Regions from separate parts of the Vibrio vulnificus NBRC 15645 genome, predicted to be linked through region 1. Evidence: predicted binding sites of a transcription regulator. Region 1 holds the regulator's gene; each other region holds the start of a gene.
The links. Region 1 encodes PurR, which represses purine synthesis genes. Its sites were predicted from a motif close to TNANGNAAACGTTTNCNTNA; they were not measured.
Positions count from the first base shown of each region.

Region 2: a site for PurR is predicted at 4,465-4,484, ahead of purE (5-(carboxyamino)imidazole ribonucleotide mutase). Genes of this name have one in related genera too.
Region 3: a site for PurR is predicted at 5,596-5,615, ahead of purM (phosphoribosylformylglycinamidine cyclo-ligase). Genes of this name have one in related genera too.
Region 4: a site for PurR is predicted at 3,935-3,954, ahead of AOT11_RS03635 (NCS2 family permease). Genes of this name have one in related genera too.

Region 1 covers NZ_CP012881.1:2,612,001-2,619,486, reverse strand. Annotated here, with positions in the region: gene mukF (chromosome partition protein MukF) at 1-918, opposite strand, end outside; gene cmoM (tRNA uridine 5-oxyacetic acid(34) methyltransferase CmoM) at 921-1,730, opposite strand; gene elyC (envelope biogenesis factor ElyC) at 1,828-2,628, shown strand; gene torR (two-component system response regulator TorR) at 2,709-3,422, opposite strand; gene torD (molecular chaperone TorD) at 3,658-4,305, shown strand; gene purR (HTH-type transcriptional repressor PurR) at 4,616-5,620, shown strand; cyclic di-GMP riboswitch class I at 5,817-5,905, shown strand; gene AOT11_RS12115 (TfoX/Sxy family DNA transformation protein) at 6,021-6,614, shown strand; gene AOT11_RS12110 (TVP38/TMEM64 family protein) at 6,739-7,416, shown strand; gene AOT11_RS12105 (putative signal transducing protein) at 7,430-7,486, shown strand, end outside.
Region 2 covers NZ_CP012881.1:1,535,428-1,542,913, reverse strand. Annotated here, with positions in the region: rRNA gene AOT11_RS07135 (16S ribosomal RNA) at 1-627, opposite strand, end outside; gene AOT11_RS07130 (gamma carbonic anhydrase family protein) at 1,103-1,657, shown strand; gene AOT11_RS07125 (DUF1488 family protein) at 1,659-1,922, opposite strand; gene aroE (shikimate dehydrogenase) at 1,926-2,759, opposite strand; gene hemF (oxygen-dependent coproporphyrinogen oxidase) at 2,872-3,789, opposite strand; gene tsaC (L-threonylcarbamoyladenylate synthase type 1 TsaC) at 3,818-4,375, opposite strand; gene purE (5-(carboxyamino)imidazole ribonucleotide mutase) at 4,556-5,041, shown strand; gene AOT11_RS07100 (5-(carboxyamino)imidazole ribonucleotide synthase) at 5,045-6,148, shown strand; gene AOT11_RS07095 (IS4-like element ISVvu3 family transposase) at 6,279-7,486, shown strand, end outside.
Region 3 covers NZ_CP012881.1:2,377,132-2,384,617, reverse strand. Annotated here, with positions in the region: gene bepA (beta-barrel assembly-enhancing protease) at 1-547, shown strand, start outside; gene arsC (arsenate reductase (glutaredoxin)) at 564-914, shown strand; gene wrbA (NAD(P)H:quinone oxidoreductase) at 915-1,490, shown strand; gene AOT11_RS11075 (DUF2069 domain-containing protein) at 1,491-1,925, shown strand; gene AOT11_RS11070 (DUF2066 domain-containing protein) at 2,044-3,255, opposite strand; gene AOT11_RS11065 (uracil-xanthine permease family protein) at 3,494-4,747, shown strand; gene upp (uracil phosphoribosyltransferase) at 4,874-5,500, opposite strand; gene purM (phosphoribosylformylglycinamidine cyclo-ligase) at 5,679-6,719, shown strand; gene purN (phosphoribosylglycinamide formyltransferase) at 6,859-7,486, shown strand, end outside.
Region 4 covers NZ_CP012881.1:794,389-801,874, forward strand. Annotated here, with positions in the region: gene crl (sigma factor-binding protein Crl) at 111-500, opposite strand; gene frsA (esterase FrsA) at 606-1,853, opposite strand; gene gpt (xanthine phosphoribosyltransferase) at 2,016-2,480, opposite strand; gene AOT11_RS03635 (NCS2 family permease) at 2,625-3,914, opposite strand; gene AOT11_RS03640 (aminoacyl-histidine dipeptidase) at 4,923-6,395, shown strand; gene AOT11_RS03655 (DUF3332 domain-containing protein) at 7,302-7,486, opposite strand, start outside.

The DNA of each region.
Region 1 (7,486 bases):
TAGACGAGTACTGAAGATTCGGTTTTTATCCATATCAATCGCGGTACGGATAAATTTGTGAACATGGCGGTCGTAACCGATCCACAGATCGATGGCTTGTTGACCCCAACTGGTGATGCGATCGAGCTTCATCTGCAACCCAAACAGCGTTTCTTCGATAAATTCGAGCTCTTCATCCCCATAGACCAACTCTTGAATATCCAAGATCTGAGTTTGCAGCTCATCCCCGGCTGCTTGCAGCGTATCTTGCAGCTCTTTGAGCGTGTTCGAGGTTTCTGAAAGCAATGACTCACAGTTGTTGATCGCTTCACGCCAATCTTTGTTCAGCAGATCGGCAATTTGCTGCTTAACCGATTGTTGTTGCTCATCCATCACGCGTTGGTTGAGATCGATTTGATCAAAAATCTCACCCACTGAATATTTCAGCACCGCATAGACATTTTTCTTCCAATGCCCTGCCGTCCCGCCTTGCTTGGCAGCTTCAATGGCTTTCGCCATTTCGCCAGCCACCATGGAGAGCTGAATCGATAATCTAAGCTTGGAGAATTCTCGATGACGGACATAGTAGTCGGTAATGCCGATCGCCAGCGGCGAAAGACGGTAGATGCTGGCACCTTCCGTCATTTCGCTGGTAAAGCGGCTGATCAGGCGCTGCTTAACCAACTCATTGATGGCGTTGTTGGCGCGAAACGCTGAGGCTTCACCCGTTTCTTCAAACAGTCGAGTGACGATAGTAAACGCATCATGCAGCTCACCTTCACCCAACTCTTCATCAAACCTTTCGTTACTTAATACAGCGATGGCGATGAGAAACGCCAATCGCTCGGTGGTCAGGTTCAATGAGAAATCGTGCTGCTTAACCCAACTAACCAATTCATCGATTGGTTGCTCTGCAGCATTGAGAGTTGTCTCACTCATTGTTATTCCTGTTTATCTTTCTTCTTAGCCCACACATGAATGTATCGGCCCAGCGAGAGGTAAGGCTCTTGGCGACACAGACGTCGTTCCAACTCGAGCACATCCTCGTACTGGTAATCACCCATATTCTGTCTGTTCCCTATATAGTCACTGAAACAGCGAATACCGGATTTTCCATAAATGTCAAAGCCTGCGTCTTCAATCCACTGATAAACAGATTGAGGTTCTAGGCCTTTTTGCGGTTGCAGCTTAAAGCGTTTGCGATGAGGCATACCCTCAAGAATATGTGGGATATTGCCACAAACCACATTCTTATAAACCAAGCCATGGTGGTTGTAGAACATAATCGACGCGGCGCCACCCGGTGCGACTTGTTCCAATACCGTTTCCAAAGCGGATTTTGGATCCGCCAACCATTCCATCACGGCATGAAACATCACCACATCAACTGGCTCTGCTAGGTGCTCACCAATCTTCTGCACCGGAGAATGGATCAGCCGATACTGCTCAAGCAAGCCATTTTTTGCAATATCCTGCTCTGCTAATTGCAGCATTTCAGAAGATAGATCACATAAGGCAATGTGATGTCCGAGTTTGGCAAGCTTTTGTGACATTTGTGCCAACCCGCCCCCCGCATCTAATACGGTTAGCGACTGTTTGGCCTCGTCAAAGGTGGCTAACAATTGTTGAAGATCTTCCCAAACAATCACTTGGCGAATCTCGCCTTTGTCTGACCCGTAAATATTTTTTGCAAATTTGTGGGCAATATCGTCGAAATTACGGTCTTGGTTCACAGCAGCTTGAGTTATCATATCTAATCGTGCTGCTATTCTGTCATAAGGAAAGCAGATATAAAGAGGCATTCTCTTATTTTTATTATCAAGTGATGTTTTTTCGGACTATTTCTGTATGTTTGAGCTGAAAAAAGTGCTCTCGGCACTGTTAATGCCTTTGCCAGCACTACTTTTAATAGGCTTAGCTGGTCTGATGCTGATTATGTTTAGTACCAGACAAAAAACGGGGTGTTTCATCATATTATTCTCCTTTTTGGGGATATTCTTGGTTTCTTTCCAACCCGTTGCCAGCAAGTTATTAATGCCATTAGAAAGGCAATACTCTGTATTTCTACCCGAAGTACAAACCGTCGATTACGTCATGGTATTGGGCAATGGCCATGTGGTGGATGATCAAATCCCCCCTACGTCTGAGTTAAGCCGTGCTTCGTTGATGCGTTTGACGGAAGGAATTCGTATTTTAAAGATGTATCCGGGCTCAAAGTTGATTCTGTCTGGCTATGCGGGCGGCTCAGAAACCAGCCATGCTCGCATGATGGCAAACGTGGCTTTGGCTCTGGGTGTCGCGAAATCAGACATTATTCTTCTTGAAGATGCCAAAGATACTTGGGAAGAAGCGCGACAAGCAGCGGCATTTGTGCGTCAAAAACAGCTGGTTTTGGTCACTTCTGCCAGTCACATGGCACGTGCAATGAAAGAGTTTCATGACGCTGGCATAACGCCGTTACCCGCGCCAACAAACTACCTTGCGCAAAAGAACATCTCTCAAGCTTGGGATAGATATGCCCCTAAAGCCATCTACCTTGAGCAAACAGAGCGCTACTGGTATGAAACCCTCGGCCAGCTATGGCAAGGCATGCGAGATTTGCTCCTTACTGACGAACAAATCATGGCAGAGAATCGCGCATCAAAATGATGAATCATGATCTGCAGAAACAAAAAAAGAGCTTAATCAGCTCTTTTTTTGTTTGTTAATTTTGGCTTTCTAAGCCACGCCTAGTCGCCTGCAAACATGTAGCCTTCACCGTGTACGGTCACAAAAATTTGTGGGTTTTTAGGATCAAACTCCATTTTTGCTCTCATGCGACGAATCAAAACATCAATCGTTCTGTCGTTTGGCGCGTCAACACGATGGCTAATCATGTTGAGAATGCGTTCACGGCTTAATACCTGATTTGGGTAAGACGAAAGCGCCACCAGCAGCTCATATTCTGCCTTGGTCAACTTCACTGGCTCACCATTGTGGCTCAACGCTCGACGATGAATATCGAAGGTCCAGTCGCCAAAACGGACAATATGGTCTTCGTTTTCCGCGTCTTGATGTTTTGAACCACCACTGCGCGCAAGCGAAATCCGCCACAACAAGTTTTTCACTCGAACCAGCAGTTCACGTAACTCAAATGGTTTGGTGACGTAGTCGTCTGCCCCCATCTCCAAACCAACAATTTTATCTATGCTATCCGTGCGTCCGGTTACCAAAATAATGCCAATGTCCGATTGGCTGCGTAGTTCACGGGTCAGCATCAAGCCGTCTTCACCTGGTAAATTAATGTCTAACATCACCAAATCAACGCAGCTATTTTGCAAAATATGACGCATCTCGGCACCACTTTCCGCTTCACTTACTGTGTAACCTTCTTTTTGAAAATAACCCGCAAGTTTACTGCGAGTCACTACATCATCTTCTACGACTAATACGTGATAGCTCATTTACACCACTTCATGTCATTTCTGTCTACACGGGCAGACATTCTATTCATAACTAGTAACATTTCTAGTCATACTTCGTTTGAAATGCAAGTATCTTGATTTTTATTGATTCAAAACAAGCTTAATATCAGACCATTAACAAGCTCAAATATATTTATATTTTTCTTAACAATAGGCGTTATTGTTATTCATTTTTTTTGGTTACACTTATAGGAGATTGATTTAGGAGCGATAAATGATGCAAGAGATAAAAGCCTTTAATGAAAAACGTGCGGAAATATATTGGTGGCTTTCCAGCTTATTTGCCAAAGAACTGACTCAGGAAGAACTCGATAAATATCAAAGCATGGAAATTAGAGCGTTTTTAACGGGATTGGCTGAAAACGATGCTCTGCGACCATCCGTTAACGCCTTTGTCGACGCACTCAATCGTCTTGTTGACCGTCAAGATGCGCAATTGGAATTAGCGGCAGATTTTTGTGACCTATTTTTGAAAACCGCAAAACATGGCGCACTTCCATACGCATCAATTTACCTTACAAAAGATGGCCTACTCAATGGCGAGCCGGCACAAAAAATGGATGCTTGGCTAAAAAAACATGGTGTGCAGGTCAATCAACAACTGAATGAACCGGCCGATCACTTAGCGATCATGCTCGACTTTCTTGGCAACCTCATCATTCGCTCAAATGAGTTTGAACAAGATCGCCACATGGAAGATGCTTTCATCGAGCAAAACACATTTATTCAAGAAATGTTGCTCTCTTGGTTACCTACCTTCTCTCAACGAGCAGCACAATATGATGAGTTTGGCTTCTATAACAGCGCAATAAAACTACTTGTTGCGTTTTGTATGCTGGACAGCGACTATTTAGTTGGATAATAATTACGCCCTTATCAATAGAGCAAACACTCGGTTACACTTTAACCACTAAAGTGTGAACACGGATACACAATTCGCTGTTTGAGTAGGTTGCCACTCTTGCCGTCTCGGTCTAGAATTGAGACCGCAATCGATAAAATATGATTTTAATGCAAACCGCTGAAATACAGCGGTTTTTGTGTTTATTTAAAGCTAAGCTGCTGCTTTTCTAGTGTGTCTTCCTTACAAAGCGAATTCGGAGAAAGGTAGCAAACTGTGTTGCAACAAAGAATCGTAGATTCAAAATGCAACCTTAGACAGGACAATACCTATGGCCACAATTAAAGATGTCGCGCGTCTCGCTGGAGTATCCACGACCACAGTGTCGCACGTAATCAACAAAACGCGTTTTGTTGCAGAAGCCACTCAAGAAAAAGTCATGAAAGCGGTTGACGAGCTCAACTACGCGCCTAGCGCAGTAGCGCGTAGCCTAAAGTGCAACACAACTCGTACTATTGGTATGCTGGTCACTCAATCTACCAATTTGTTCTTTTCTGAAGTGATTGATGGCGTAGAAAGCTACTGTTACCGCCAAGGTTATACGCTAATTCTTTGTAATACCGGCGGTATCTACGAGAAGCAACGTGATTACATTCGTATGCTTGCGGAAAAACGCGTAGATGGCATTTTGGTGATGTGTTCAGACCTCACTGAAGAACTACGCGAAATGCTTGATAAGCATGCAGATATTCCTAAAGTGATTATGGACTGGGGTCCAATCAGCTCACAAGCCGATAAAATTATCGATAACTCAGAGGAAGGTGGCTACTTGGCCACTAAGTACTTGATTGAAAATGGTCATACAAAAATTGCGTGTTTAAGTGGTCACTTTGAAAAAGCCGCGTGCCAAGAGCGCATCCAAGGCTTTAAACGCGCGATGAAGGAAGCCAATATTACCGTTAACAACGAGTGGATCCTTGAAGGAAACTTTGAATGTGATACGGCTGTGATGGCTGCTGACAAGATCGCGTCGTGGCAAGATCGCCCAACGGCGGTCTTCTGCTTCAACGACACCATGGCACTGGGTTTGATGAGCCGCCTTCAACAGTTAGGCCTTCGCATTCCTGAAGACATCTCTGTGATCGGCTACGATAATATTGAGTTGGCGGAATACTTCTCACCACCGCTAACAACCATCCACCAGCCAAAACGCCGTGTTGGTAAAAATGCATTTGAGATCCTTCTCGAACGTATTAAGGACAAAGAGCATGACAAACGCGTGTTTGAAATGCATCCCGAGTTAGTGGTTCGTGATACCGTTAAAAAAATCAATTAGTTAAGACTAATATTCTAAAGCATCCAAATCTGGATGCTTTTTTTTCATTCTTAGTAAGTGATTTGTTAAGTCAAATTCTGTTAAGTTCTTAAAATCGAGTATTCATTCACTTAACTGCAACTATTATTTGAACCAATGTCACATTTTTTATTTGAAAATGTGATGTTACTCCAATAGAAATCGTATCCTTCTAGTGTCACGCACAGGGCAAACCATTTGAAAAAGTGGGACGCAAAGCCTCCGGCCTAAACCAGACGTTTTTTGGTAGGTAGCGGGGTTACCGATGGCAAAAATGCATAACAACAAGTTTACCCATTAATGACATTGTATTTGCATTGGTTTGCTAATCTCTCGGACCTGATTTGGTGGCGTAATAGTAATTACACCGAGATAACACATCATGGATAAACCGATACTCAAAGATTCAATGAAGCTTTTTGAGCAACTTGGTGCGATAAAATCTCGCTCAATGTTTGGCGGATTCGGCCTTTTTGCAGATGAGACCATGTTCGCACTTGTGGTGAAAGACCAGCTTCATATTCGCGCAGATCAAAAATCAACATTACTTTTTGAAAAGCAAGGGCTCAAACCATACGTTTATACTAAGCGTGGGTTTCCTGTTGTCACTAAGTACTACGCGATTTCAGACGCGCTATGGCAAGACCAAAATGCACTACTCGCTTTAGCCAAACGTGCATTGGCCAGTGCTAATAATGATAAACAACAGCAAGCAACAGCAAAACCTGAACGATTAAAAGACCTACCTAACCTGCGTTTAGCCACCGAACGAATGCTTAAAAAGGCGGGAATTGAAACAGTCGAGCAGTTGGAATCTCAAGGCGCGGTTCGTGCGTACGAAGCGATTAAAAACACCCACAGTGGTGCCGTGAGCTTAGAGCTGCTTTGGGCGTTAGAGGGAGCCATCAATGGTACGCACTGGAGTGTGATTCCTCAGCAACGTCGAGACGAATTAGTGAATAAATTGTCTTTGTAGGCAAGCACGTTTATTATTTCTTATAGATTAAAACCACATCAAAATGATGTGGTTTTTTTATATCGTTTGAAAGATTTTCTGTCTCAATCAGGTCTGATAACCAAGCTATCTGGAGAAAAATTGAATGAACAAAAAACTCGTATTCGGAATCTTGCTTATCGCGACCATTATTTTATTGGCGGTTAATTTTAGTCAATACCTCACACTCGACAACGCTAAAGCACAACAACTTGCCCTGAACAGTTTTATTGAAGAAAACTTTCTGTTTTCTTCAATAAGCTATTTTGTCATTTACGTTGGTCTTACCGCCTTTTCAGTTCCTGGAGCTACCGTCGTCACGCTATTAGGCGCTGCTCTGTTTGGTTTTTGGTATAGCCTACTGCTTGTCTCGTTTGCCAGCACCATTGGGGCAACCATCGCATTTTTGAGTAGTCGCTACCTGCTAAAAGATTGGGTGCAGGCACGTTTTGGAGACAAACTTAGCGCGATCAACCAAGGCGTTGAAAAGGATGGCGCCTTTTATCTATTTTCATTACGCTTGATCCCTGTCTTCCCATTTTTCCTGATTAACTTGCTAATGGGTTTAACACCAATTTCCATTGGTCGTTACTATCTTACTAGCCAGATAGGCATGCTACCTGGTACGGCTGTCTACCTAAATGCGGGGACACAATTGGCCGACATCAACTCGTTGTCGGGGATACTTTCACCGACAGTATTAGCCTCATTTGCGTTATTGGGTGTGTTTCCTATCGCTGTAAAATGGATCATGAGTAAATTTAGACCTCAACTCTCTTCATAAAAGGAATTCACTTATGAAGATATTCACCGCCAACACGCCTATAGAAGCGCATATCGTGTGCCAATTACTG
Region 2 (7,486 bases), 1.1 Mb from region 1:
CGAGGTTGAGCCCCGGGCTTTCACATCTGACTTAACAAACCACCTGCATGCGCTTTACGCCCAGTAATTCCGATTAACGCTCGCACCCTCCGTATTACCGCGGCTGCTGGCACGGAGTTAGCCGGTGCTTCTTCTGTCGCTAACGTCAAATGATAGTGCTATTAACACTACCACCTTCCTCACGACTGAAAGTGCTTTACAACCCGAAGGCCTTCTTCACACACGCGGCATGGCTGCATCAGGCTTGCGCCCATTGTGCAATATTCCCCACTGCTGCCTCCCGTAGGAGTCTGGACCGTGTCTCAGTTCCAGTGTGGCTGATCATCCTCTCAGACCAGCTAGGGATCGTCGCCTTGGTGAGCCCTTACCTCACCAACTAGCTAATCCCACCTGGGCATATCCTGACGCGAGAGGCCCGAAGGTCCCCCTCTTTGAGCCGAAGCTATCATGCGGTATTAGCCATCGTTTCCAATGGTTATCCCCCACATCAGGGCAATTTCCCAGGCATTACTCACCCGTCCGCCGCTCGCCACCCGAGAAACAAGTTTCTCTGTGCTGCCGCTCGACTTGCATGTGTTAGGCCTGCCGCCAGCGTTCAATCTGAGCCATGATCAAACTCTTCAATTAAAAGTTTTTTGAAGCTTTCGCTTCAGCTCAATGAATACTGAATAAATTGACTGTGCCGATACTTAGTATCGTTTTGGTCACTCAGTTCATTGATAAATCTTTTGGATTATCATCAACGAGTGCCCACACAGATTGATAGGTTTATATTGTTAAAGAGCTTTCTTCTTTTGTGAATCGCATCACTTCGGAAGAGGCGGCCATTTTAGCGAGTTAAGTTTTAGTGTCAACCACTTTTTTCAAAACTTTTTTCAGGTGATTCACCTGGCTAAATGCCTTGGCTGATGGGCTCTGGTTTCTTACGAAGCCTTGCCGTTTCAGCGAGGTGGCATTATAGAGATCGGCGTCACGTTGGCAAGCCCTTTTTCACGTTTTTTTTGATTTTTCTATCGTTTGAGTGTTTTTTATTCTAAACGGTGAGTTTTTGCTACTCTTCTCACTCGATATCACCATTGATAAGGCTTTATAAGGAGGAAAAATGAGTTCGATTAGAAGTTACAAAGGCATTCATCCCCAAATAGGCGAACGCGTCTATATCGATTCAACCTCTGTCATTGTCGGTGATATTCGAATAGGTGACGATTCGAGTATTTGGCCATTGGTTGCGGCACGTGGCGATGTTAACCATATCCACATCGGAGCTCGCACCAACATTCAAGATGGCAGCGTGCTGCACGTGACCCATAAAAACGCAGAAAATCCTCATGGCTACCCTTTGCTGATTGGTAATGACGTGACCATTGGCCACAAAGTGATGCTGCACGGCTGCGATATTCACGATCGTGTATTGGTTGGTATGGGGGCGATTGTTTTAGATGCTGTCGTGGTTGAATCAGACGTGATGATTGGCGCGGGCAGCCTAGTGCCACCAGGAAAAAGATTAGAGAGCGGTTATCTTTATGTCGGTAGCCCAGTAAAACAAGCCCGTCCTCTGTCAGAAAAAGAACGCGCTTTTTTACAAAAGTCAGCGGACAACTATGTCCAAAACAAGAATGACTATTTAAATGAAGTAAAAGACCTTCATGAAAGGTGAGTTAGTCGATAATGATATGGCCTTCTTCATTGAAGGCTTCATCTTCTATTAACTCTTCAGCTATTTCTTCCAGATCAAATCGGTAATCAATAAAAGCAGCGATCACGGCTTGCTCAGTATCTAGCTCTAAGCCAGATAACTTTTCTAGCTTATGTTTCGCCACAAAACACTCTATGAGTGCACCCGATTGTTGCGCTGCAAAATTCACGGATTGTGATGCTTCATCCCAAGATTGCATGTCTGGAAATAAGATGGCTTGATTCATCGCTTATAGCCCTTCAAGATTTTTTCTTAACTCGCGCAAGATTTGTTTAGACCCGGGACGCAACCCTCGCCATAGCATGAAACTTTCGGCAGCTTGCCCAACTAGCATACCCAACCCGTCATAGGCATGAGCAGCGCCGTGTTGCTTAGCCCATTGATTGAAGGTGGTATCGCCCTTGCCATACATCATGTCGTAGCTAGTACTGTTGGCGGCGAATATAGAGGAAGAAAGAGCTGGCAACTCACCACTCAATGATGCAGACGTAGAGTTGATAATAACATCGTACTCTTCATTCACTGTTTTCATCTCTTTTGCAGTAACAGACCCATAAGCAGCAAACAATGCAGCCAGTTCTTCGGCTTTAGAGAAAGTACGATTCGTAATGGTGAGAGAGACTGGCTTCTGGTCGAGTAGCGGTTTAAGCACGCCACGAGCTGCGCCCCCTGCTCCTATCACTAGAATACGTGCTCCTTCTAACACAACTTGGTGCTGCAACAAATCTTGCACAAGGCCTGCGCCATCAGTGTTGTCACCAATGATGTCACCATCATCCAGTTTTTTTAGTGTGTTCACTGCACCAGCCAATTGGGCTCGCTCCGTTAAACGACTCGCAAACTGATACGCCTCTTCCTTAAAAGGTAAGGTCACATTGCACCCTTTTCCCCCTTCAGCAAAAAACGCTTTCATTGCCTCAACAAAGCCCTCTTTTGGCGCGCTTTCTGCTGTGTAGATTAAAGACTGGTTGGTTTGGCGGGCAAACAAGGTGTGAATAAATGGCGATTTACTGTGTCCGATAGGGTTGCCAAACACAGCATAACGATCGATTTGTTGAGTCATTTCCTTACCTTTGTTGTTCTTACCGCTTGCTTAACTATAGAGAAAACAGGGCCACCTGATTAACGATGACCCTATCACTATCTATCTATATAGAAAAGAGGAGATTCCTTGCTTACCATTCTCTCGGTTTTAAGTAATGCTGGTAAAGGTCCGCTTCTGGTGAACCAGTTTGTGGTTCATAGCTGTATTCCCAGCGAGCCAGTGGCGGCATCGACATCAAAATCGACTCGGTACGCCCACCACTTTGCAAGCCAAACAAAGTCCCGCGATCATACACTAGGTTAAACTCAACATAGCGGCCACGGCGATACAACTGGAACTCACGTTCACGCTCGCCATACTCTGTGGCTTTACGACGTTCAACAATGGGTAAGTAAGCATCGCAATACCCTTCACCAACAGCTTTGATGTAGTCAAAGCACTTCTCAAACTCCCACAGATTGAGGTCATCAAAAAATAGGCCGCCGATACCTCGCGTTTCACCGCGGTGAGGCAAATAGAAATAGTCATCACACCAAGCTTTATGCTGCGGATACACATCAGCACCAAAGGGCGCACACACTTCCTTGGCGGTGTTGTGCCAAAATTGGCAATCCTCTTCAAACGGATAGAACGGAGTTAAGTCAAACCCACCACCAAACCACCAGATCGGTGCTTCCCCCTCTTTTTCAGCAATGAAGAAACGCACGTTTGCATGCGATGTCGGAACGTAAGGATTGTGAGGATGCATGACGAGAGAAACGCCCATGGCTTCGAATCGGCGCCCAGCCAATTCTGGACGATGCGCCGTTGCAGAAGCTGGCATTGCACTACCCTGCACATGGGAGAAGTTAACCCCCCCTTGCTCAAACACGTTGCCATCACGCATTACGCGTGTTCGGCCACCGCCACCTAATCGGTCTCCTGGCTCTCGATGCCAAGCATCTTCTATAAATGTTGCTTTGCCATCTTCTTGTTCCAGTCGTTGACAAATTTGATCTTGTAACTGCATCAAGTAAAGCTTGACGGCGTCTTTATCTATTGTGGACATCTAAACTACCTTTTGAAGCTGAGCAGGGTTATCCCTGTCTTAATAATTGTTCTGTACGAGCATCGCGGATTTCACTGGGTCGATGGCGCTCACCAATCTCACCAAGCAAAATGGCGGAGATCTGGTTGCCCAATTGACCTTGAACCTGCTCAACGGTTTTACATTCCGTTTGGCCTGACAAATTCGCACTGGTAGAGGTTAGCGGCTTTCCATACTCACTGCACAACTTTTGTACCAAAGGATGATCACTCACACGAACCGCAACGGTCTGGCGATAACCTGTGACGAGCGCCGACGCTCGTGCACTTGCTGGCATTACCCATGTATAAGGACCTGGCCAAGTGGCGAAAACTCTCTGAAGTTGCTCCGATGACAAACTTGTTAAATCGAGATACGGTTGAAGCTGTTGAAAATCAGCGGCGATCAAAATCAAGCCTTTATCTCTGGGTCGCTGTTTAATCGTCAGAAGACGCTCAACGGCCACCTCATTATCAGGATCGCAACCTAAGCCAAACACGCCCTCTGTCGGGTAAGCCACCACTTGACCTTGCTTTAACGCCTTCACGACTTGCTGTAAATTACTCACCGCTTCTTCTCTCTAGACACTCAACCTACTACAAATAAGCCAATAACCCGCCGAATGCCAGCGAAAAACGCGCGTGGTAGCTTTCACCCAAACGCAAACGTTTGCTTGCGGTAAAAAACCTCGTATAATGCGCACAAAATTGATCAGCTCACCCAATTATGCAGCTTGAAGGAGTTTGAGATGAAAGTCGGTATCATCATGGGTTCTAAATCGGATTGGCCAACCATGAAACTAGCAGCAGAAATGCTGGACAGATTTGGCGTGAAATACGAAACCAAAGTAGTTTCAGCACATCGAACTCCTCATCTCCTTGCTGAATATGCCTCAACCGCCAAAGAGCGTGGGTTGAAAGTGATTATTGCTGGTGCAGGTGGCGCGGCGCATTTACCTGGCATGGCGGCGGCATTTACCAGCTTGCCCGTTTTGGGCGTACCCGTGCAATCACGCGCGTTATCAGGGCTCGACTCTCTCTACTCTATTGTGCAAATGCCAAAAGGCATCGCAGTAGGGACATTGGCAATTGGTGAAGCTGGTGCAGCGAACGCTGGTCTTCTCGCTGCGCAAATCCTTGGAACTCACGACGAAAATATCATGGCCAAAGTTGAGTCCTTCCGCCAAGAACAAACAGCAAGCGTCCTTGCTAACCCGAATCCTGCAGAGGACTAAATCATGCACGTATTGGTTCTGGGCGCTGGACAATTAGCACGTATGATGTCATTAGCTGGTGCGCCTTTGAATATCCAGATTTCTGCCTATGATGTGACAACGGGTGATGTCGTTCATCCTTTGACGTTGCATCTTCTTGGTCACGGCTTAGAGCAAGCGATTGAACACATTCCTCATGACGTATTGGCGATCTGCCAAGCAAGTGGCAAGTTTCTTCCAAGCAGTGAGGCGATAAAGGCAGGTGGTGATCGTCGTTTGGAAAAAGCCTTGCTCGACAATGCGGGGGTACGCAATGCCAATTACTACGTCATTGAAACGCGTGAAGACTTCAATAAAGCGATTGAGCACGTTGGCATGCCAATGGTGCTAAAGAGCGCATTAGGTGGCTATGATGGTAAAGGGCAATGGCGTTTGAAAGATGCCGCGCAAATTGAAACCCTTTGGCAAGAGATGGAAGCTTGTATCGCGGCTACGCCAAATCAAGCGATTGTCGCTGAAGAATTTGTTCCATTTCAACGTGAAGTTTCATTGATTGGCGCTCGTGGTAAAGAAGGGCAGATCGAAGTCTACCCACTGGCAGAAAACATTCACGTCAATGGCGTGTTAAGCCTTTCAACGGCGATTGACTCACCAGAGCTGCAAGAGCAAGCACAACACATGTTTACTGCTGTCGCTGAAACACTGAATTACGTTGGTGTGTTGGCGCTTGAATTTTTCGATGTCGACGGACAATTGTTAGTCAATGAAATTGCACCTCGAGTACATAACTCCGGCCATTGGACCCAGCAAGGAGCCGAAACTTGCCAGTTTGAAAATCACTTGCGCACCGTTTGTGGTTTACCACTTGGTAGCACTAAGCTGGTTCGTGAAACCTCAATGATCAACATCCTTGGTGAAGATACTCTGCCCGCAAGCGTGATGGCGATGGACGGTTGTCATATTCATTGGTATGGCAAAGAGAAACGCGCAGGCCGAAAAATGGGCCATATCAACGTGTGTGGTGATTACAGCGGAGAGCTGCAGCGCCGCCTTTGTGCTCTCGCCAATGTATTGGATGAGAAAGCCTTTCCAGCGGTACATGAGTTTGCCAAAAAGTGGCAAGCGTAGTCGCCCTTTCGGCTTTTAAACAGATAGCAAAAGGGTCGCCATGTGCGCAATGTAGATCAGATAAGGATCGGTTGACCGATCCTTCTGATGAGAGACAATCGGAAACCTGTTTATAGGTTTCCGATTTTTTATGTCTATCCAAAACTATTTTGCTGACTTTCTTGAAGAGAGTCCTGTTGATGTCGCTCAGCTAACCACCTTCTCCGAGCATATTCCTGATGAGTGGGTTGCTAAAGCGGCAACACTTTCCGATAAAGCGACAATTCGTCGACGTCGTTTACCTAGTGATATGGTTCTTTGGCTTATTGTTGGAATGGCGTTTTTCCGCAATGAGTCTATTGCAGAAGTCGCACGGCGAATGAATGTCTGTGCCGAGGGCTTAGCCGATGAGGAACTGCTAGCTAAAAGTGCTTTAACGCAAGCAAGGCAACGCCTTGGTAAAGCTGCTCCAGAATGGTTGTTTAGACAATGCAGTCACACATGGGGTCTAGAGCGTTACCCCGAGGATACTTGGCAAGGCTTACAAGTCTTCGCTATTGATGGGGCTCTTTTTCGAACCGCTGATACATCAGAACTAAGAGAACATTTTGGGTCAGGTAATACATCCAGCGAGAGGCAGACACCTCATCCAGTACTTAGGGTGGTGACCATGATGAATGTTCGCTCACATGTCATTGTAGACGCAGCTATAAGCCCCTATCGTCGTGGTGAAATACCGCTTGCAATGCCCTTTATTGACTCTCTACCTGATAACTCAGTGACTTTACTAGATAAGGGGTTTTATGGCGCAGACTTACTTCTTTCTCTCCAAAATAGTGGCTCCAACAGGCATTGGTTGTTACCAGCGAAGAAAGGGGTGAAATTCAGACTTCTGGACGATGAAGAGAGCGACGACATGTTGGTAGAAATGAAAGTCTCTCCACAGGCTCGCAAGAAAAATCCTAACCTACCTGAAAAATGGCAAGTCAGAGCCGTTACTTATCAAGTACAAGGTAAGCACAAAACAGTGTTTACGTCTTTGCCTAGGGAAGAGTACGATGCGGAATCAGTAGCCGAGCTTTACCATGAGAGATGGGAAATTGAGTTAGGGTACAGAGACATAAAAAGTTCGATGCAGCACAACGCGTTAGTGCTGAGGAGTAAGACGGTCGAGCTTGTCTATCAAGAGTTATGGGGGCTGTTGCTTGGTTATAACTTGGTAAGACGAGAAGCCAGTCAAGCGGCCGTAGCACATGGTCGAATGGCCAATGAAATCAGTTTTAAATACGCTTGTCAGTTCATCGCTAGTCAACTGAAAGTAATGAGCAAAGCGGTATCTCCAGGTAATACACCGAAGCG
Region 3 (7,486 bases), 230 kb from region 1:
AGACCTCAAGCCGGCCTTTGAATATGGCAGAGCGCTGGTGCATTTAGACAAAAAAGAATTAGATCAAGCTGAAACGATTTTGGCCCGATTAATTAAAAATGAGGGTAATAATCCTTTCTATCTTGATGCGCTATCTGATCTCTATATCGAGCAGAAACAGCCAGAGAAAGCGATCGCAATGTTAAAAAGTGCGTTAGAACGCATTCCCAACAACAAGGTTCTAACGATAAACTACGCCAATGCTTTGCTCGAAGCAGATAAAACCGAAGAAGCGATCCGTGTATTGCAACGTTATACGCATGATAATCCAGAAGACACCAATGGATGGCATCTGCTTTCGCGCGCCAATATCGCCATTGGTAACAGTGGTGAAGACCTCGCGTCACGTGCGGAAATTCTGGCGCTGCAAGCCAACTGGAACAAAGCGATCCAATACTATACGCAAGCCAGCCAACTGGCCGAGTTAGGGAGTTTGCAGCAGGCAAGATACGACGCGCGCATTGACCAACTCATGGTCCAACGAGATCGCTTCCTCGCATTACAATAAATACATGGAGAATCCTATGTCAGTCGTGATTTATCACAATCCACGCTGCTCAAAGAGCCGTCAAACCCTCGAACTATTGGAACAAAATGGCGTGACGCCTGAAGTGGTGAAGTACCTTGAAACGCCACTGAATGTAGAACAACTTAAGGCCCTTTACGCTCAATTGGGCTTCTCTTCTGTCCGTGACATGATGCGGACAAAAGAAGACCTGTATAAATCGCTCTCTTTAGGTGATGACAAGGTCTCTGACGAACAACTGTTTAATGCGATGGCAGAAAACCCATCACTTTTTGAACGCCCTGTCGTGGTCGCTAATGGCCAAGCTCGTATTGGTCGCCCACCTGAGCAAGTATTAGAGATTTTGTAATTGTCAGTGACTACTCAGCTGTTGGTGCTGTACTACAGCCGTCACGGAAAAACCAAACTACTTGCTCGCCAAATTGCCCGGGGAATTGAATCCATTCCCCATTGCGAAGCAGCCCTGCGCACCGTTACAGAATTGAACGCCAGCTCACAACAAGCATCAGAGCCTATTGTTACTCTGGATGAGTTGCGTAACTGTGACGGGCTTGCTTTGGGAAGCCCCGTTTGGTTTGGTGCGATGGCAACGCCACTAAAGCACTTTTGGGATCAAACCTCACCGCTGTGGTTGAATGGATCTTTGATTGATAAACCAGCCTGTGTTTTTACTTCATCAAGTAGTATGCACGGGGGTCAAGAAACGACGCTACAGAATATGATGGTCCCACTACTGCATCACGGCATGTTGATTTTGGGTATTCCTTATTCGGAGCCTGATCTGCACCAAACACAATCCGGTGGCACCCCATATGGCGCAAGTAGTGTTGGGCATGAAAGTTCACTCACCACAGAAGAAATTCGCTTGGCGCAACAATTAGGAAAGCGCTTGGCACTGGTTGCCAAAAAGCAAAAGGAGTCGTAGATGTCTGATGTCGACATGAGTCCAAAAACACAGCAGTACCGCTATTTGGCCTTGTTTGGCAATTTATCGCTGTTACTGTGGGTTGTACTTTGGCAATTGGCGTTATCGCCACACCCTCATTTAAGTTCCACTACCCTAGCGATCGCATGGTGTATTCCCCTGCTTTTACCATTACCAGGTATTTTGGCGGGTAAGCCGTACACCCATGCTTGGGCAAACTTTGTATTAATGCTCTATTTTTTACACGCTTTAACGATTTTGTACGTCGATGGCGGCGAGCGTTGGCTGGCTTTGGTGGAGTTGTTGCTCACCACGTTAGGCTTTGCTGGCAATATTCTCTTTGCTAGGGCGCGCGGTCAAGAACTCGGTATGAAGTTGAAAAAGCTATCGCAAGTCGAAAAAGAAGAGAAAGCGAAGTTTGGAAATCAGCCGTAACATCATGGCTTTTGACCCCACTGTCGCAATAAGCATAAAAAACAGCCAACGATCGACGTTGGCTGTTTTTTTTATCTAACGACTAGCAGTATTAGAAACTGATATCACGAGAAGCAACCTAACTTAACCACTCAAACACCATTTGATATTTTGGCTTAGCTGGCGGTTGTTCGACCACCACTGGCGAATTAGTGTTCGCCTCATTCAGTGTTGGCATGATGGGCTCAATGGCGGGTTCACCCACCTCATCACTTTTTGTCAGTGCGTCATTTTTTGTTGGCTGAACTTGCGTCTCAATTGGCTGTGCTGGCACGGCGTTTTCTTCATCTTCTACCAGCAACGGATCATCAAATTTGGTGATTTTGGACAGCTTTGTGGCTTCTTGTTCAAACGCTTCTTGCGAAGCCAGCAAGTGCACACGCAACATCAACTCATTACCTTTGATTTCTAATACATCAAGATTGGCCACTGAGTTCAACGACGTGAGTGTCTTTTCTAACGTAAAGAAATCAATTGCGTTGTTGATGTTTAAAAACTTCACCACGACCGATTCTGAAGACTCACCAAGAACAACGACGGCGCTACGTTTAGCATAAAAATCGGCAACAGCGTTAATCAGTTGTGTCGCTGCATCACCGCCATTGGCACTTCCGGTGACAGGCGCAACATTCGAACGCACGATAGCGCCAGGAGATTGATCGTACAAGTTCCAACGCAGTGAATTACCTTGAGCACGAATCACCAACACGCCATCCACAGGGTAGCGACCGCTGGCTAAACTGATCGGTTTGGCAAAGCCTCCCCACAAGTCCGACACTTCAATACCGGTAATATCGTCAAAGTCACCTACAGGCAACGTCAATGGCAAACCACGATCACGAGCGGCTTGCTTCAATTGGTCAGAAACGCTGCTCGCCGAGTGCTCCCACACGATCTTGCGATCATAGTTTTGCTCTTCCACCAACCAAACCAACAGATTATTGCGGTTTGTTGACCAAAAAGGCAGTTGGGCTTGCGTTAATAGCGAGCGAATTTGCGCATCATTAAAAAGCAACTTCAGGGTCATGACATCCCCTTCTTTGCCATAGCTCAATTGCGAAATATAACGGGCGCTGGATTGAAGTGCCTTTGTCACAACGGGATTATCAACCGAGTCTTGGTAACCGGATGCTCGAACAATAACCTGCTTCATTGCCTGCTGACGAGCTAACTCTTCACCTTTGTCTTTTGTGCTGTCAATCGCGACTTCTGTGCGGTAGATATCCACCTGAGTTAATGCATAAGCGGGCAGCGATAAACACCCGATCATCAATAGAGCTAAATAACGCATATAAGTCCTAAGTTACTTCTTGAGATGTCAGATGATAAGCAACTCTCCCATCATGAGCAAGAAAACAGCAGATTTTTACTGCACTTCTCAGTCAAGTGAATAAAAAGCTCTCAATTCGTTTGATTTACGGACAAACAGCAGCAATCTAGCAAAAAATTGATCAAAAATACTTAGCAAACGTTTGCAAAGTGATAGAATCCCGCGAATTTATCTGCATAGTTATTAATAGGGAGCCTTTATGAAAAATGCTTTACAGGGTGCACAAATGTTATTTGTCGCATTCGGTGCCTTGGTACTTGTACCTTTGCTGACCGGATTGGACCCTAACGTCGCTTTATTTGGTGCAGGTGTCGGCACCTTATTATTCCAATTGATCACCAAACGAAGCGTTCCCATTTTTCTAGCCTCCTCTTTCGCTTTTATTGCTCCAATCATGTTTGGTATTCAAACATGGGGTATTGGCGCAACCATGGGTGGCTTAATGGCAGCAGGTTTGGTTTACGTTGCACTTGGCGCGATGATCAAAGTACGTGGTGTGGGCTTCATTCACAAAATTTTACCACCTGTCGTCGTTGGCCCAGTGATCATGGTTATCGGCCTTGGTCTTGCGCCAACGGCGGTCAACATGGCGGTAGGTAAAACTGGTGATGGTGCGGTTCAACTCATCAATGGTGATGCTGCAATCATCATCTCCGCAGTTTCACTCTTCACGACGATTGCGCTGAGCGTATTTGCAAAAGGCTTCCTAAAGCTGGTTCCTATCGTCGGTGGTATCTTGGCAGGTTACTCGGTTTCACTATTCTACGGAGTGGTAGACTTTACACCGGTGGCTCAAGCCGCTTGGCTGGCCATGCCAAACTTCACCACACCTGAGTTCAACATCAATGCGATTCTATTCATGATCCCTGTTGCAATCGCTCCTGCGGTAGAGCACGTAGGTGACATGTTGGCAATCTCTAACGTCACAGGTAAAAACTACCTGAAAAAACCAGGACTACACCGCACGATTGCTGGTGACGGGGTTGCCACCATTGCTGCATCGATGGTTGGTGCACCACCAAACACAACCTATAGTGAAGTTACTGGCGCAGTGATGCTCACCAAAGCTTACAACCCAGTCATCATGACATGGGCTGCTATCACCGCTATTGTTCTTGCACTCGTCGGTAAATTAGGCGCTACCCTACAAACCATTCCCGTTCCTGTGATGGGCGGTATTATGATTCTTCTCTTTGGTTCGATTGCCACTGTAGGTCTTAATACATTAATCAAGAATCACGTAGATCTGCATAAATCTCGCAACCTTGTGATTGTCGCGGTGACACTGGTGTTTGGTATTGGTGGTATGGCTTTTGGTATTGGCGAGTTCAGCCTACAGGGCGTAAGTCTATGTGGTATCGTGGCGATTATTCTTAACCTTATCCTTCCGCATGACATGGGTGAAAACCACGTAGTGGATAACGCTCAGATGGAAGAAGAAGCACAAAACTAATTGGCAAATGAAGCTTGGTTCGGTGAACCACACCTTGTTTGCCGAACGTAAAGAAATCCGAATAAAAAAATGCCTGGTCAGTGACCAGGCATTTTTTATTAATATGCATTAGACAAATCGGAAGGATTACTTGGTACCGAAAATCTTATCACCAGCATCACCAAGACCAGGGACAATGTAGCCCTTGTCATTCAGTTTCTCATCGATAGCTGCGCAGTACAGTTCAACATCTGGGTGTGCTTTCTCTAGCGCTTCAATACCTTCTGGCGCAGCAACCAACACCAACACTTTGATTTGCTGACAGCCTTTCTCTTTGAGAAGGTCGATCGTCGCGATCATAGAACCGCCTGTTGCAAGCATTGGGTCAACCACCAATGCAATGCGTTCTTCCATGTTAGAAGCCAGCTTGTTGAAGTATGGGATTGGCTCTAATGTTTCTTCATCGCGGTAAATACCAACTACGCTGATACGTGCACTTGGCATGTGTTCAAGTACGCCATCCATCATGCCTAGACCAGCACGTAGGATTGGCACAACCGTTACTTTTTTGCCCTTGATTTGATCCACTTCAACTGGGCCATTCCAACCTTCAATGGTCACTTTTTCCGTTTCAAAATCTGAAGTTGCTTCGTAAGTTAAAAGACTACCAACTTCAGTGGCTAGCTCACGAAAACGCTTAGTGCTGATATCACCTTCTCTCATCAAACCAATTTTGTGTTTTACAAGAGGGTGTTTTACTTCAACAACTTTCATGTCCATCTCCGGCAATATAGATAAAATTTACATAAACTTGCCGATTATAAACGATTTCGTACAGAATTTCTCGTTACATTGCACAACAAAAAAACTTGCGCAAACGTTTGCTCTTTATATTCCAGCCCTGATAGAATAGCGCCGTTTTCATATCCAACTTCAAACCGAGGACTTCCCCGTGAGTGGTAACAACTCTTCTCTTAGCTATAAAGATGCTGGTGTAGATATTGATGCAGGCAACGCCCTGGTTGAGCGTATTAAAGGTTCTGTAAAACGTACACGTCGCCCTGAAGTAATGGGTGGCATTGGTGGTTTTGGTGCTTTATGCGAACTGCCAACAAAGTACAAGCAACCTGTTCTAGTTTCTGGCACTGATGGCGTTGGCACCAAGCTGCGCTTAGCTCTGGATATGAACAAGCACGACACCATTGGTATTGATCTCGTTGCTATGTGTGTAAACGATTTGATCGTACAAGGTGCTGAACCTCTGTTTTTCCTAGATTACTACGCAACGGGCAAGCTGGATGTCGATGTGGCTGCGGATGTTATTTCGGGCATCGCGGAAGGCTGTATTCAAGCAGGTTGTGCTTTGATCGGCGGTGAGACCGCAGAAATGCCGGGCATGTACGAAGGCGAAGACTACGACGTCGCAGGCTTCTGTGTCGGTGTAGTAGAGAAAGAAGACATTATCGACGGTACTAAAGTTGCGGTAGGCGATGCATTGATCGCTGTCGGTTCAAGTGGTCCACACTCAAACGGTTACTCATTAGTGCGTAAAATCCTCGAAGTGTCTGGCGCAGACAAAAATGAGGAGCTTGCAGGCCGCACTATTGGTGAGCACCTACTTGAGCCAACCAAAATTTACATCAAGTCTGCACTCAAAATGATTGAGCAACATGACATTCACGCGATTTCGCACATCACTGGCGGCGGTTTCTGGGAAAACATCCCACGCGTATTGCCAGAAGGTACCAAAGCGGTGATCGATGGAAAGAGCTGGGAATGGCCGGTCATTTTCCAATGGCTGCAAGAAAAAGGAAATGTGGCTACGCGCGAAATGTACCGCACATTCAACTGTGGTGTCGGCTTGATTGTGGCACTGCCTCAAGATCAAGCTGAAGCTGCGGTTGCGCTGCTTCAACAAGAGGGTGAAAAAGCGTGGGTGATTGGTGCGATTGCTCAGGCCGAAGCTGGCGAAGAGCAAGTTGAAATCAACTAAGCTGCAAAACCTAAAATAACTTCAGAATGAGGACGCTATGTCCTCATTCTGCTATTTGGCACACTGAAAACCCTGCAAAAAGCAGGTATTTTCTTGCAAGACAGTGATCTTAAGAACCAGCAGTAAATGGACAGTGGTTATGAAAAAAATCGTGGTACTGATTTCCGGCAGCGGCAGCAACCTGCAAGCCATTCTTGAAGCATGCGAGTGTGATACAAGCCGAGCCAAAGTGTGTGCGGTTTTCTCAAACAAAGCCGACGCTTACGGTCTTGAACGAGCCAAACAGTTTTCGGTACCCGCTCATTACATCGATCCCAAGGCGTTTACCGATAGAGAAAGTTTTGATCGTGAATTGATGAAAGCGATAGACGAATACCAACCCGACATCGTAGTACTGGCTGGTTACATGCGCATTCTGAGTGGTGAATTTGTACGTCACTATTTAGGAAAAATGGTCAATATACATCCTTCCCTCTTGCCTAAATACCCCGGCCTTCATACCCACCAGCGCGCCATCGATGCAGGGGACAGTGAACACGGCACCAGTGTGCATTTTGTCACGGAAGAATTAGATGGGGGCCCAGTGATCTTACAGGCGAAAGTACCTATTTTCGCAGAAGATGACGCACAAAGCCTAGCGGAGCGCGTGTTAACGCAAGAGCACAGCATCTATCCCTTAGTGGTGAAATGGATGGCAGAAGAGCGGCTTGTCATGCAACAAGGTGTTGCCTATCTCGATGGCCAACCACTTGGCAGCGCCGGTTACG
Region 4 (7,486 bases), 1.4 Mb from region 1:
ATGAAACACAAAAATAGAGAAGATGTTTTAACAATCAAATGAAGAATTCACAAGCAGAAAAGGTGCGAAAATCGCACCTTTTTGATTTAGGTAGTTCCAAGAGGATGAAATCAGACAAATTCCACTGACTGCTCGTGATATGCCACGCTTAGCTGAAAATTTTCTTCCAAGGTTTTGACTAATTTGAGATGAAAACAGTTCTGGGTTTTATTCACTTCTTCAAGTGCATTTTTAGGAATAGCCAAATCGAGCCAGTTCCCTTCAACATCATATTTTCCAATATGATAGTTTGCTGTAAAGCCTCCCTCAGTCGCCTCCAGCTCCATCCACCAGCCCCAAAACTCGCGCAACTCTGGTGATTTTCGATCATCAATACAAACAGACAAGCAATCAAAGTAGTAAAGCCCTTCCTTAGATTGAGGGTCTCTCAAGTAAGGCCCCATCGCTCGCAATTTTGCCAACAAACGATTGTGGGTAGGGTTGTTCGTCACTTCTGACATGTGAATCTCCATTTTCTTCAATGTTAAGAATGACAATAATTTTTATTTATCATGAGCTTAAATTTTAAGTCTCATACATCACTCTTGACTAAATTAGGAGATTTGTCACCTTAAGAGTTCATCTTCCAGCCACTTTATCGCTAAATCGAGGGATTGCTCATATCCTTGTGTAATTGTTTTGGAACTGATTTTCTTCGCTTTGCCATAAGTGCTAAAAAACGCAACCATCTGATTATCCGAATATGGCGAGACAGGATCCCCTTCTAAGCTCATCGCCAAGATAGGCACCTTGGTTTTACGACTGCTCAAAAAGCCTTGTACTTTCAGTGACCACGCGGCCATTTGCCCCGATAAGCTGTAAATATCCACCACACTTTTACCTAAACGCGAGGCTAAAACATCGAGGTACATCTTCGGCATTTGCTGCAATTTCTGTGGGGAAGCAAAAATATCATGAATAGGCGCACCCAAGATAACGCAAGCTTTGATCTTTTCTTGCTCAAGGAACGAGAGCCTCACCATGGCGTTACCGCCAAAACGAAAGCCAATCAAACCCACTCGATGATGATCGACATAAGGAATAGAGAAAAGCTCGTTCAACACAGCTTGGTGAAGGCGACTGTAATCCTCCGTTAACGCGTATTTTGAACTGTACCCCACCGATGGCATGTCTACTGTCAACATGGCAATATCGTGCTTGGCAAGATGATCTCGAAATAGACGCCACATGTCTGTTTGCAGACTGTCTAACCCCGCACTCACAATAACCACAGGATGTGGTTTGTCCGTATTGGTCAGATGCAAGTGCGCGGTGATCTTCCCTTTCTCAAATGGGATCTCGAGCTGCTTGATGATGTATTTGCTTTTTTTCGCGGCTTCAAGGTAAGCGCTGTTGGCCAAAACTTGTGCTTGAATGGCCAAGTTATCACTCTTGAGGTGCGGGTAACCTGCGATGCTGTAGCACAAGGATGCGGAGAAGAGCGCTTCCGATGCCGCTTCATTCGTCATCTCACTGGCGCGCTTTTGATGCTCCATACCGAGCCTCGTCCATTCATAAGCCCAGTTGCCACTGTGATATCCCATCACCGTATCGAGCCATTGCTCATCAGTGCGTGAATGTTTGGAAGAGGCAATACGAGCCAACACTTGCTCTTGCTCAATAGGATCGACACCTTGCCACACCCATTGCAAGCGGCGAAGGTTGCGATACCAAGAAAAACCATTCTTCTCTTTAATTTCATCAAGTAAGGATTGGCTAGTCGGCATGTATTGAGTCAATGCCGAGGTTTCTTTGGCTTGCTTATGTTTGACAAATAGCGTTTCTGACAGGTTTTTGCTGACTTCTTCTGACATATTCGGGCTCAGAGTGACATTCCAAAAGACTAAAAAACAAATACGGCTCAGTGGCTTAATACTCTTTCCATTCAAGAGTGTGTGCGCCTAAAAGCCAAATCAGTATAACAGTATAAAAAAAAATGACCCGTAAAAGGGTCATTCTCTCAACAAAATCAGGATTTACTTCTGCTTTCGGTTTACTGGTTCAGCGTAAGCCAATGCCATATCCCATGGCTGTTCAATCCAAGTCTCTTGAGCGATGTCGACGACATAATCATCCAACAACTCTTTACCAGAAGGTTTTGCACAAACCGCAATCAGTTTCGCTTTAGGGTACATTTCACGCAGTTTACGCGCGGTGTCACCACTATCGACTAGATCTTCAACGATTAGGTAGCCTTCGCCGTCACCTTCCGGTGCTTTCAATACAGTCATATCACGTTGATGATCGTGGTCATAGCTGGAAATACAGATGGTGTCGACATAGCGAATACCTAGCTCACGAGCCAGAATAGCTCCAGGAACCAAGCCACCACGGCTCACTGCCCAAATGCCTTTCCACTGGTCTGCTGGCATCTGTTTTTCAGCAAGTTGACGGCAGTAAGTTTGCATGGCATCCCAGGTAATAACGAATTTGTTGCTCATTGTAATAACCTAATTATTTGAAAAATCTATTGTCCCAAACAGACAACAGGCTCTCATAAAGATGAGAGCCCGAAACGTAACAGAAAGTTTGGGTATCGAGCTGCGCAAACGATTATTCTACCGGAACGCAACTCTAAAAGCTATTTAAGCCACCAGATACTTGATGATAAAAATAGCCGACATAATCCAGACACTGAGTGAAACATCACGCCCTTTTCCGCTGAATAATTTGATGGCAGCATACGCGATGAAACCTAAAGAAATCCCTTCTGCAATCGAGAATGTCAGTGGCATCAGTAAGCATGTCACAACAACAGGAGCCGCCTCGGTTAAGTCGCGCCAATCAATACTCACAAGACCTGAAAGCATCAAAATTGCCACGTAAAACAAAGCACCTGCCGTCGCGTATGCAGGAATCATGCCAGCCAGTGGCGAAAAGAACAGTGCCAATAGGAATAGCACACCCACGACAACCGCAGTTAAACCTGTACGGCCACCAGCCGCCACACCAGAGACACTTTCGATGTAAGACGTTGTGTTTGACGTACCGAGTAGCGCACCTACAGAAGTCGCTGTTGAGTCAGCCAGCAGTGCTTTATTCAAACGTGGCAGTTTGCCATCTTTCTCAATCAGGTTCGCTTTGGTTGCAACACCCACGAGCGTGCCCGCCGTGTCGAACAAGTCAACGAACAAGAAAGCAAACACCACTGAAATCATGCCAACTTCAAAAACAGCAGAGAAGTCCAGTTGCATGAACGTAGGCGCAATACTTGGTGGGGTTGACATTACACCCGCCCATTGGACATCACCAAACACCAAACCAAGTGCCGTCACTGCCAAGATCGCAATCATTACTGCCCCTTTCACACCACGGTGAACAAGTGCAATAGTCAAAAAGAAACCAAAAGCCGCCAGAGCTGGTGCGAGAGAAGTGATATCGCCAAGAGAAACAAACGTCGCAGGATTATCAACAACAATGCCTGCATTTTTCAGTGCAATGAACGCAAGGAACAAGCCGATACCCGCTGAGATCCCCGTTCTCAAAGAGAGCGGAATCGAGTTGATGATCCACTCACGAATTTTGAAGATGCTCAACAGGATAAAAAGCACACCCGAAACAAATACGGCCGCCAATGCGACTTGCCAGGTATACCCCATTCCAAGAACAACCGCGTAGGTAAAGAAGGCATTTAAGCCCATGCCTGGCGCCTGTGCGATTGGGTAGTTGGCAAGTAGGCCCATGATGAAGCAGCCAATTGCTGCGGCAAGACAGGTAGCAACAAAAACGGCACCACGGTCCATTCCCGCATCAGCTAAAATCGCTGGGTTAACAAAAATGATGTAAGCCATCGTCAAGAAGGTAGTAATACCTGCAATGATCTCAGTGCGCACATTTGTGCCATGTTCGCTGAGTTTAAATAGCCTTTCGAGCATGATCGAATCCTGTAAAGGTAAAAAGTAAACGGTTGCGTAATCGATTGGCTGCAGATTATAAAGTTATCAAATAACAAATTCCAGATAGATTTTTCACTCTAATAAAGATTTCTCGCTGGATTATGAAACCATTTCAGCAAGAAAAATTAGCCGCTATTATTTTTCCTTTAAGAAACAACCAGAAAAAACAGGGACTTTAGAAGATAAACTGAAGAATAAATCGACAATGTCGTAAACTTACATGGAATAACGAGGAAAAATTGCAAAGTTTACATGCAAGAAATGCGGCGGATTCGATTGGTTTCGGAAGTGAGGTCTGTTCTCGTATCACTAATATTGAGAAAACAAAAAAACGCCACTCAATTTGAGTGGCGGTAGAATCATGTCAGTTCGATTACTGAAAGAAAATTCCAATTTAGGGGTGAACAAATCGTTCGGGGGTCACATGCACTTGGTTAGCGTACGTTACTTGTAACCAAAGCTTGTTGGGTATGCAAAGTTGCGGGTGTAAACAGAGTTGTTTGTCCAAAACATTGCAGATGCTAAACCTTTCATAACTATCACCTTATTAAATCAATTAAACATGTTTGATTTCTCGGTTCCTTGGAGGCGATAAACGGACTCATCCTTTGAGCATTTTTTCTTCGCTTCAGAAGTTGGTTACAAATATACCACCAAGAAATTTTATTACAATACTTTTAGTGATTAAAATCACATAAATTTCATTTAATGATCTACATCAAGCAAATTTGGTAATTAAATTACAGAATTATCAAACTCAAAATAGGTTAAGTTACAGAACATAACCAACCAATTGAGTAAGCGCTGACAGCGATGTTCACATTCTGTGACAGTGCACTTGTAAACAGCCAGTGACTGACACTACTCGGCTCTGCTTGCAAGTGATATCCTTGCTCACAACTTATAATCTGCTGAACCCACAACCATCTAATCTACTGGGCTAACAGCAGTGCCATCATCCGGCAAACCTAGAAAAAGGAGTCATCTGTGTCTGAGTTCCATTCTGAAATCAGTACCTTATCACCTGCTCCACTTTGGCAGTTTTTTGATAAGATTTGTTCTATCCCACACCCATCAAAGCATGAAGAAGCACTTGCTCAATACATCGTCAACTGGGCGGCAGAGCAAGGTCTAGACGTTCGTCGCGATCCAACCGGCAATGTGTTTATTAAAAAGCCTGCGACACCTGGCATGGAAAACAAAAAGGGTGTTGTTCTTCAAGCGCACATCGACATGGTGCCTCAAAAAAACGAAGACACTCAACACGACTTCACCACTGACCCTATTCGTCCATACATTGACGGTGAGTGGGTAACCGCAGAAGGTACGACGCTCGGAGCGGATAATGGAATTGGCATGGCTTCCTGCCTTGCGGTGTTGGCCTCAACAGAGATCAAGCATGGTCCAATTGAAGTTCTGCTAACCATTGATGAAGAAGCAGGCATGACGGGCGCTTTCGGTTTGGACGCTGGCTGGCTAGAAGGCGACATTCTTCTCAATACCGATTCAGAGCAAGAGGGTGAAGTCTACATGGGTTGCGCAGGCGGTATCGACGGCGCGATGACGTTTGATATTCAACGCGAAGCGGTTCCTGCAGGCTTTATTACTCGTCAGTTAACGTTAAAAGGCTTAAAAGGCGGTCACTCAGGCTGTGACATCCACACTGGCCGTGGTAATGCAAACAAACTGATGGCACGTTTCCTTGCCGGCCACGCACAAGAATTGGATCTGCGCTTGGTGGAATTCCGCGGTGGTAGCCTGCGTAATGCGATTCCTCGTGAAGCCTTCGTCAAAGTGGCGCTGCCTGCAGAAAACCAAGATAAGCTTGCTCAACTGTTTGACTATTACACTGAACTTCTAAAAGCCGAACTCGGTAAAGTGGAAACCAACATTGTCACGTTTAACCAAGCGGTCGATGTGGAAGTGGGTGTATTGACCAATGCTGATCAACAACGCTTTGTCGCTGCGTTAAATGCTTGTCCAAACGGTGTCATTCGCATGAGCGATGAGATTGAAGGTGTGGTTGAAACGTCGCTTAACGTGGGTGTTATCACCACTGAAGAGAACAAAATCACCGTATTGTGCTTGATCCGATCACTGATCGACTCAGGTCGCAGCCAAGTGGAAAGCATGCTGACATCAGTCGCTGAACTGGCTGGCGCACACATTGTGTTCTCTGGCGCTTACCCTGGTTGGAAACCGGATGCTGATTCTGAAATCATGGCGATCTTCCGTGATATGTACGAAGGCATTTACGGTCACAAACCGAACATCATGGTCATTCACGCGGGTCTAGAATGCGGCCTATTCAAGAAACCATACCCTGACATGGACATGGTGTCATTTGGCCCAACGATTAAGTTCCCGCACTCTCCAGATGAGAAAGTGAAGATTGACACAGTACAACTTTACTGGGATCAAATGGTGGCGTTACTGGAAGCGATTCCTGAAAAGGCATAACACGAGAAAATTGAGTAGGGTGAGGCGTTACCGCCTCATCCCTCTCACAGAACCGTACGTACGGGCCTCGTATACGGCTCATGCATACTCCATATCACCATGATTGGTGGCACAACATTAATCTGAGAATCTAATGTTGTCCGCTTTGTGGGGACAGTTTGTTTTCATCACTGTTGGTAACTTTCATTGCAGGATTTGGCGTTCTAGCTCAACGGCAATCTACCAAACTTAGTTGCAATTACTTCCCTTATACGACCTGTCTCACCAGAATTCACTATTCCTAGTGCACCAATTCGACTTGTCCCGTTGATCAGACGGCTTGTGTATCAATGATAAATTCTAACTACTCATCAAAGTCTTAAAGTATGCTTCCCCCCTTCGCAGCTTTCCATGCTTTTGGCGATGGCTCGCTCCTTTACACATATTGGCAAAGGTCGGCTTGGTTTTGTCCTCCACACCATTACTGGCTTTCATCGGCCTAGCCTTAATCACTACTACGGGTTCATCTGCCACCTCGCACCAACGTACATCTTGAGTCACCTCTTGATGGACGCCTCCGGCGTTTGACCGGATGTGGTGTCAGGCTTCCCCAGTTATTGCACTGACTCCCTGTTAGATATCCCACCCTCAATCACAGTATTGGTCTGACTAAGTATCGGGCTTTGCGCTATGTTGGACGCTTACCCACCAATACCGCCGAAACAGGTTACGGTTAGTTGTGTACATCTAACTTCCTATGGCTTCCTTCAAACCCCACCGTTAGCCAGTGACGCCCTTGCCATTCGGATTGTCTTCCCCTTAGTCAGGGTGACTCCATTTTCTTTCAAGTGGACGGGTTTGCCAGCTTTGCTGGGCAAACAACAAAGGGCGCGAAACTCGCGCCCTTTCTGTATCGTTCGCTATCCATTAAGCACGATTTTGTGCGTAAGTCGCTAGCTCATCCATTGACGTTTGTGCAACCACTTCACCATCAATGTAGTACGTCACGAAATCACCTTCACGTACACCCGTTAATGTCGCTTTTTCACCATTGTTGTAGGTGATATCCATTTGAACGGTATTTTCGTCGATCTGCTGCATCATACCTTGCT